3 regions of the Alteromonas sp. KUL150 genome follow, and region 1 is predicted to be linked to each of the others. Evidence: predicted binding sites of a transcription regulator. Region 1 holds the regulator's gene; each other region holds the start of a gene.
What was found. Region 1 encodes sigma-54, which starts transcription at its own class of promoters, with help from an activator protein. Its sites were predicted from a motif close to GTTGGCACGNNNNTNGNNT; they were not measured.

Region 1 (3,097 bases):
CATTCAGTGCGGTCCAGACTTACGATGGCTTGTATGTCCATGCTTAATTAACTACTAATGTTTTTTCAGTTTTTCCTTATGCTTGATTACTTGCCGGTCGAGTTTATCAACCATGCTGTCAATCGCCGCATACATGTCGGTGTTTTCTGAGGATGCGAATACTTCTGCGCCACTTAAATGAACAGTCGCTTCGGCTTTTTGATTTAATTTTTCAACGTTCAGGATGACATGCACATTAGAAATGTGATCAAAGTGACGTTCAAGTTTGCTGAACTTCGTATCGACATAATTACGCAAAGAGTCGGTGATTTCGACATGATGACCAGTAAGGTTGATTTGCATATTTCGTCTTCCTTATATTATAGAGCCCGTTTAAATAAGGCTTTTGCGTTGGTTCGACGGCGGGATCGATAACGATTCCCGGTATTTTGCTATTGTCCGCCGAGCGACTTTTATGCCTTGCTCGGCCAACAATGAAGCAATCTTGCTATCACTTAGCGGCTTGCTAACATTTTCAGCGGCCACCAGCTTCTTGATCAATGCTCGAATAGCGGTGGATGAACACTCACCACCAGACTCTGTCGCAACGTGACTTGAAAAGAAGTACTTCAGTTCAAAAATACCACGTGGTGTGTGCATGTATTTTTGCGTCGTCACACGAGAAATAGTCGATTCGTGCATATCTACCATTTCTGCGACATCATTTAACACCATTGGTTTCATCATTTCCGGGCCGTGCTCGAAAAAACCCATCTGCTGCTGCACAATGCAATTCGCAACCTTCATCAGGGTTTCATTGCGTGACTCTAGGCTCTTTATGAACCACTTGGCTTCTTGCATGTGTGAGCGGATGAATTGAGAGTCGCTACTGTTCTTTGCACGACGACTCATCGCAGCGTACTGTTGATTCACGCTTAATTTAGGCAGGCTGTCGGGGTTTAATTCTACCACCCAACGACCATTCTTTTTGGCGACTGAAACATCAGGAATAACATATTCAGGCTCTTTAGTAACTAAAGCACTACCTGGGCGAGGATTCAAGGTTTGTAACAAACGCATAGCCTCACGCAGCTGATCTTCCTTCAGGCGACTCTTACGCATTAACGTGCGATAGTCTTTGCTACTAAGAAGGTCAGAGTACTCTTCGATTAACTGCTTCGCTTCAGCGAGCCACGGCGTATCGTCTGAAAATTGGCGAAGCTGAACCATTAAACACTCTTGAGGTGTCCGTGAACCAGAACCAATGGGGTCGAACATTTGAATACGCTTTAATACGCACTCTACTTCGTCCATCTCTATAGGCTCTTCTAAGTCATCATCGTTTACCGCATCAAGAATTTCTTCAAGAGAGACGGTTAGATAGCCAGATTCATCAATCGAGTCAATAATCGCCGTTGCAATTGCCCGGTCAGTTTCCGAGAAATGGGTCAGGCGCATCTGCCAAGAAAGGTGTTCTTGAATATCGTCAGTAGTTTCGCCTTGGAAAATCTGTTCATCATCACTTGATGGACCTGGCGCTGGCGCTGAAGATGCGGAATAATACTCATCCCACGTACTGTCGATAGGCAACTCGTCAGGGAGATCGTTTTTTTCTAACGCATCTCCGGCTTCCAGGGTGTCGCTTGATGCAGTAGCAGACGCTTCTGATGCTCCATCATCATTATCGAGATTGTTCTTTTCTGATTGAGGCTCGTCATTACCTTCCTCAACTTCTAACAGTGGGTTAGAGTCAAGCGCCTCTTGAATCTCCTGTTGAAGATCAAGAGTAGACAGCTGCAGCAATTTAATAGCCTGCTGAAGCTGAGGTGTCATGGTAAGTTGTTGGCTAAATTTTAGCTGTAAAGATGGTTTCATCTACGTCTTATTTAAATGCTCTAAATTGAATATACCAGAGCGAAATTGAAAAATGACAATTCGGTTACATTAACTATAGCCTGAATTGTTCGCCTAGGTATACATCCCTTACTTTTTGATTACTTAAAACCTGTTCCGCTGTTCCTTGCGCAATAAGCTCGCCATGACTCACAATGTACGCTTTTTCGCAAACATCCAATGTTTCTCGTACGTTATGGTCAGTGATAAGGATACCAATTCCTCTATCACGAAGATGTTGTATTATCTTCTTTATATCATTAACTGATATTGGATCAACACCAGCGAATGGTTCGTCTAATAAAATAAATTGTGGATTTGCCGCTAACGCTCGTGCTATCTCCACCCGGCGTCGCTCACCACCCGACAAACTCATACCCGCACTATTACGTATATGGTTGATATTAAATTCATCAAGTAGTGCGTCAGCTTCTTCTTCTTGCTGGTGTGAATTTAAATCTTTACGAGTTTGCAAAATTGCCATGATATTTTCGTGAACGGTCAACTTTCTAAATATTGATGCCTCTTGTGGAAGGTAGCCAATTCCGCGGCGTGCGCGCTCATGCATGGGTTGATGAGTGAGCTCGTTTTCGTCAATTTCAATCTTGCCTTTGTCCAGGGGTACCAGACCTACAATCATATAAAACGTGGTGGTCTTACCAGCGCCGTTTGGACCAAGAAGACCAACAATTTGCCCTGTAGAAACAGAAAGGCTAACGTCTCTCACCACTTGACGAGATTTATAAGCCTTAGCAAGGTTAGTTGCGCTAAGAGTGGCCATGGCTATTTGTTGTCCTCACTATCTTTGTCTTGCTTTTTCGATGTTTTACGAATGGTGTCAGGCGTAAATACCGTCGTAACGCGACCTTCACCATCTTCTCCGCTGCCGCCAGTAGCAAGCAATTGCTCGGTAATCATATCAAATGTAATGTTGTCACCTTGCACTTTACTCGTGTCTTGCTGAAGTTCGGCATTGCCAGCGAGAGAAATGGTGCGGTTAATAACCTCGTAACGAATTTCATTGGCTTTTGCCGAAACAGGCGTGCCGTCTTCTAAAGTTTGAGAGTAGCTCGCCGGTTTGCCTCTAGCGATGAAAATTTCACGACCGCTACCTTCACTGGCGATAACTTCAACTTCGTCCGCTTCAATCAGTAGTGAACCCTGTGTGATGAGAACGTCTTCTTTATAAAGTGCAGTCTTGTTTTTCCCATCAATAAACTGGGTG
Region 2 (3,097 bases), on a different contig from region 1:
GATGCCCTTTTTATTATTAAAGAAATCCATATAAACCTTCGATACATAGCCAAGCTGATGGCTGAAAAATAGCATAAAAAAAGGTGGCCTGAGCCACCTTTTAAAGATACGTGCTTTTTACGCGTTTTTAAACAATTATACGCGACGCTTACGTCTGTAAAGCACAAGCCCCAAACCTAGACTCATCAGTGCTAGAGCACCTGGCTCGCTGACTTCAGTTGGAGGTAGAGTCGTTTCATTTTCTAACCCAACGGTAAGTGAAGAAAGTTTAAAACCTACGTTATTGATAGAACCGCTCGCGCTCTGGTCGAATACGGTATTGTAGGCGCCAACAAGCCAATACTTAGCGGCGGTTAGATTCTTTGTGAATGAAGATTCGTAATAGTTCTCTGAATTTTTTGTTTCGCTAATGTCAAAATGGCCAAGTGCGCCAGTAATTACAGTGTCACTTACATCTGACCACGTAAAGTCACTAGTGCCGGTAAACAAAGCGTTAGCGCTATTATAATCGAGACCTGCAACAGTGACATCGTTCTCTTCGCCGCCATCATGGTAATTTGCAGAAAAAGTTCCGCCAGTTAAGACCACTTCTTGGTCAAACGAAAGTAGGATCATGTCAAAGTCTCTTGAACCATGATCATTGAAGTTGTCAACAGAATGGCTGTCTCCCCAAGGCACATAATTTCCATTACTATTATTATACCAAACTTGATCTTGGTTCGTCATACCGTAACCGTATGCTCGTGTGCCAGATATACAATTTCCATAGCTATTGATGCTGCAGTTTGTGTAATCGACCAGAGTCGCTTCTTTCACAGACTCATCTTCTGTACCTTCATCCCATGTATTGGTGTTGAAGTCATAGGTCAGTGCCTTACTTCCTGTGTCACTCCATGCAGAAACAGAAACTTTTACGTTAATGCCGTCAATCATAATACCTTGAGAAGCATCGGTACCCGAAAAGATATTGGTAGTACGGGTACTTCCAACACCGTCAACAAGCGTGTAAATTGCTTCATCTAATGCTCTGTCGCTAGCATAAATGCTTGTACTAAACGGAAGGAATAAAAGAGGAATACTTAAAAATTGCTTCAATTTCATTTTTGGACCACAACGACTATGAAAATATTTCCATGTCTAATGCATTTAATGTGCCACTTTCTAGGTGTATAATTTTATTGTTCTTTTTTGTGGGTTTGATTGGTTTGAGTAAAAAAAACTGACAGGTTGGACCACCTGTCATTGATCTAAAGTCTAATTTTCTTAAATGGATTTTTTACGGCGCCACATGACGAATAGAGAGCAAGTCATTAGTAGGCCGATAGTTCCAGGCTCAGACACTTCGGTTGTATCCGGTGTACCCATTGTTTCTGTGACAGAGAAACCAATATTGGCAAGTTTGAACGCGTCGTTACCTATTCTTCCGTCGGTTTCACCAAATACAGTGTTGTACGCTCCCACCAACCAATATTGGGCCGACTCAGTGAACGTAAAGTCAGCGCGGTGATCTAAATATTCACAATTTTCTATGTCAAACGATGCTGAAGTTAGTGCATCTGCAACTATATCACTCCACGTGTTAACGCCAGAAGTTAATTTCGCCGTATTGCCAAGCGCTGCTACAGAGACTTGACTGTCGTTACTATTGTATAGCCAAGAAAAGCTAGCGCCGGTAAGCGTTACCGCAGAATCGAACGATAGCAACACAAAATCATAATCCCGTTCTACGTTTGTGAATCTGTAGTAGTCCGAGTTATCGCTACCGCTGGAAAAGTAGTTTAGATTATCAATGGCATGGTCTGCACTGCCACGGTAATTTGATTCATCATTATTAGTAACACCATAAGCCCATTTATCAGATATTTTCTCTAGCTTCGCGCCGACTACGGTTTCTCCAGTAATTCCCTGCGTATCAGAAAAGGCAGACATGTCTATATTTAGTCCGTCTATTTGAACAATGGCATTATCTGTTGGAGAGTTCTGAGTTACTTTGTTATCTACCAAGTCATAATTGTATTCACCTAACGGTGAATTGCATACTTTGCTTTGTTCTGATGTTTGACTTGACGAACCGCAATGTGAATAACTCTGCTTGGTATAATAGTAGGTGGCATATGCTGAATTAGCACTTAACGTGGATAGCAAAGCCGTGGAGACTAGTAATACAGACTTCAAAGAAAAGTGTTTTGGAAGTAATAGCATAATTGCTTTCCTATAAAAGAAGCGCTTTTCGCTTCTAGTACATACTAAGATAGCGTTGCACCTTTCTATTGGCGCACACTTAGTAGGTACCTAATTTCAACATGGACTTGTATGATATATGAACGGTGACCTATTTAAGGTATGTTGCCGTATACCTAGTTATTAGTCTTAGTTGATGGGATACGTCAGTCGACGAAGGTTTCTAGGGGTAGCTGCAAGCAATGTCGGCGGAAAATATTGACGGTTCTTTGTTGACCACGTTGCTAGATTGAAGCTGCGTAAGAATGAGTGGGAAAAGACACTGGATTCTTACTATGCTATGCGTTCACGCATATCTATGAAATAATTAACGCAATTGTATATGTAGAAGTACGAGGACATATGTCTGAACAAAAACGTAAAGGGATATACTTACTTCCCAACTTGTTGACAACAGCCGGATTGTTTTCTGGTTTCTTTGCTGTTGTTTCGTCAATGAACGGCCGGTTCGAAGCCGCAGCAGTGGCTATTTTCGTCGCTATGATTTTTGATGGCTTAGATGGGCGCGTGGCAAGGATGACGAATACTCAAAGCGACTTCGGTGCTGAGTATGACTCTATGGCCGATATGGTTTCTTTCGGTGTAGCGCCTGCACTTGTTGCTTACAACTGGGGGTTGACCGAGTTGGGCAAACTAGGTTGGTTGGCTGCCTTTATATATGTAGCTGGTGCAGCGCTTCGCTTGGCTCGTTTTAATACGCAGGTGGGTGTTGCTGACAAGCGCTTCTTCCAAGGGCTTGCAAGTCCTGCAGCAGCAGCTGTTGTTTCTGGCCTTGTATGGGTTGGTGTAGAATACGACGCTGTGGGTACTGATTACGGTTTCATTGTCGCTGCAGTAACTGGCTTAGCTGGGCTAT
Region 3 (3,097 bases), on a different contig from region 1:
AACGAATACATTGATAAAAAGAAAAACGAACTGCGTGCTTATCACAGAGATTACTCTATTGATGAGTCTGACTTACTAAATAGCCGTCGCCTGACGAACATTGGCACCTTTAGGGCTTATCTGGAAGCTTACTTACGCAAGCATCCTAATATTAATCAAGAGCTAACCTTGATGGTTAGACAATTACCCCCGAATGAACTTGGCCTTCCCCTAGAAATTTATTGCTTTAGCGCAGAAAAGGAATGGGTGAAGTATGAAAAAGTACAGGCTGATATTTTTGACCACGTAATGGCGATGCTTGACCTATTCGACCTGCGTGCTTATCAAAGAGACGGACATCTCTCACTTTTGGCAAGCCGTGAACAGAGTGTATACAAGCATGATACGAAAGAACACGAAGAGCGTAATGCTCGCGACAGTCAAAACGATGAGGGAAGCTACGATTCCCCTCGTAATGAAGGTCAATAGCGCAATTCATTCTCAAAGTAAGCGCATAGCCAGAAGCTAGCAGAGCAAAACACTGAGGCTTGAGCACCTAAGCCAAATAATACGCGAAAAAAACCGGCACAAATGCCGGTTTTTTTATAACGCTTAATGTTTACGCCAAGGCATAGGCCATCAGTAAGCACAGTACTAAACCTGTAACGCCAAAAAAACCGTACTCGATTTTTTCCTGCATACCTTCAGCACCTGCTTTAGCAGTCATTAAGCCCATAACGATGCTGCTTAGCCCTAGCGTAAAGGCAATTAGCGCAACACCAAACATAATTGCATTAATCCAATCAGCCATTGTGATAACCCCTTAAAATAATTGGCGGTATTATGCACCAATAATTCAGTTTTGAACATGCTGGATTGGTTTTAATACACTACCGTGAACCAAAAATTGATCTTAGTCAAAATTGCTAACTTATTAATATATTCACCAAATAGTTAGTAAACACAAAGCTAGCCAATGCTTCAACAACAAATAAAGCAATGAAAAATAAAGAAATTTAATCTTGGCAAGGGCATTGCTCTATTCAGTGCAAAGAACATCATTTTGTAGCTTTAGTAAATCAGTGACAGAGCAAGGCTACGTTTTGTACAAATACAATCTTGTCACGAGTGAATTAAGGAATAACCAATGTCTAAGAAACTATTACTTTCAGTTGCCGTTACCAGCGCTTTAATCAGTGGACACGCCTTTGCTCATGACAAGAGCTTTCAAACCAATAATTGTGACATGGAACTTGATGGTCACATTCAGTACTACCAAGGCAACCTAACCGTAACCATGGACAATGGTTCGGTGATGGAAATTGACGCGAAGCGCAATCTAAAGATCAATGGTGAACCTGTCTCACTTGACCGTGAGCAACAGAAATGGGTTAGCGATTATTACAATAACATAGATACCGCAATTCCTATGACGCTTACCATTGCGAGTGAAGGATTGAAAATTGCTAACGTCGCCGTAACTGAAGTATTTACTGAGTTGTTAGGTGGTGACCAGATGGGCGATGATTTTCGCGAGTTGTTTGACTCACTCGATGCGAAATTGCAAACCTCATTTTATGATGATGCTGGCAATATCCGCATCGATTCAACCAAATTTGAAGAGCCAGGTTGGTTTGACGAAAGCTGGGAACAAGAGTTCGAATCGCAAATTGAGTCTTTAATTAGTGAATCCATGGGTCGAATCTTGATCGCTGTTGGCACTCAAATGCTTTGGGAAGGCGGCGACATGTCTGAATTCGAAGAGAAGATGGAACGCTGGGGTGAAGACCTAGAGTATCGTCTAGAAAGCCAAGCGGCGTCGTTAGAAGAAAAAGGTGATGCCCTGTGCGAAGTACTCAAAAAAGCCGACTATGCTGAAGGCAAAATGCAGGCCTCTATTTCTGGTCTTGATGGGCTCAATTTGCTGGATATCGACCTTCATTCAGAAATGAAAATGTAATCGCTTTATCACTTCATAGCTAAAAGCACCCTGCTGGCTATGTGTCATACGCATAGCCAGCTTTTTATTTAATACCATTAATCTGCATAGATAATTGCCCACTCACAAGGTGCTGGCAAGTTTCCTAGCGAAGCGTGGGAATGCAGGAATAGCTGTTTCCCTTTCAAATTCCCACTAGGCATTGTTCACAACGCTCGCCTTAAAAAAATATCTCATTCCAATAGCACCTTGTATTGCACAGTACCCACCGATTCCCTATAGAATACAAACATAGTTTAAGTAAATTGATGTAACGCGTATTGACAGAAAAGGTATCTAGACAATGACACAGAATTTAGTAATTACCGGCTATGGATGGTTAGCAGGATACGTCGGTAAGGCACTGGCAGGCGATGTTAATATTATCGGAACCACCCGGAGTCACGAAAAATGTTTAGCATTAAAAGACCAAGGCATTGAAGGAGTTGAATACACACTAGGCGATGATCCTGAAGTAGTATGCCGTCACTTATCAAATGCGACGCTATTACTCAATGTACCGCCGGGTCGAAAAAGCACGCACTTAGAAACGTTCACTGCCAATATGACTGCACTTATAGATGCAGCGGTGAGTGCTGGCGTTCGTCATATCGTGTTTGTTAGTACTACATCGGTGTACGGAGATAGCACTAATGAATTGATAAATGAAACCAGCGCTACGGCTCCGCAAACAGAATCAGCAAAAGCGCATGTTGCTATCGAGAACTATTTGCTTGCAAAACGAGACCAAATTGACGTTAGCATTCTTCGACTAGCCGGCCTTGTTGGTCCCGACCGTCACCCCGCACGTTCACTTAGCGGACGGGAGCTAGATGCAGGTAATAAGAGAGTTAATCTTGTCCACATTAACGATGTTGTGGAAGCACTTAAAAAAATTATTGGTAGTGTGCCAATTAACGGCATATTGCATTTATGTAGCTTGTCTCATCCAAAGCGAGGGGTCTACTATGTTGATGCCGCAAAAGCGTTGAACATTGAACCGCCCTACTTTGCAGATACTGAAAACTCCCCCTCAGGGAAAGTCATCGATGCCCACAAGAGCTGGCAGCTGCTTGGTGTTTCGCCACAGTACAGTGACCCCTACAGCATGTTTTAAAGCAAAAAAATGGCAAGCTTGTT

Region 2: the regulator sigma-54 is predicted to act here: its motif matches at 1,141-1,159, upstream of xdp1 (exosortase-dependent surface protein XDP1).
Region 3: the regulator sigma-54 is predicted to act here: its motif matches at 1,001-1,019, upstream of GVO62_RS17835 (DUF2884 family protein).

Annotation. Positions count from the first base shown of each region.
Region 1 covers NZ_BLIJ01000033.1:59,310-62,406, forward strand. Annotated here, with positions in the region: gene ptsN (PTS IIA-like nitrogen regulatory protein PtsN) at 1-41, opposite strand, end outside; gene hpf (ribosome hibernation promoting factor) at 55-342, opposite strand; gene GVO62_RS07430 (RNA polymerase factor sigma-54) at 373-1,854, opposite strand; gene lptB (LPS export ABC transporter ATP-binding protein) at 1,928-2,653, opposite strand; gene lptA (lipopolysaccharide transport periplasmic protein LptA) at 2,656-3,097, opposite strand, start outside.
Region 2 covers NZ_BLIJ01000070.1:481-3,577, reverse strand. Annotated here, with positions in the region: gene prsT (XrtA/PEP-CTERM system TPR-repeat protein PrsT) at 1-75, opposite strand, end outside; gene xdp1 (exosortase-dependent surface protein XDP1) at 136-1,101, opposite strand; gene xdp1 (exosortase-dependent surface protein XDP1) at 1,264-2,202, opposite strand; gene pssA (CDP-diacylglycerol--serine O-phosphatidyltransferase) at 2,584-3,097, shown strand, end outside.
Region 3 covers NZ_BLIJ01000076.1:37,380-40,476, reverse strand. Annotated here, with positions in the region: gene GVO62_RS17845 (mechanosensitive ion channel family protein) at 1-468, shown strand, start outside; gene GVO62_RS17840 (hypothetical protein) at 599-790, opposite strand; gene GVO62_RS17835 (DUF2884 family protein) at 1,127-1,939, shown strand; gene GVO62_RS17830 (NAD-dependent epimerase/dehydratase family protein) at 2,262-3,074, shown strand.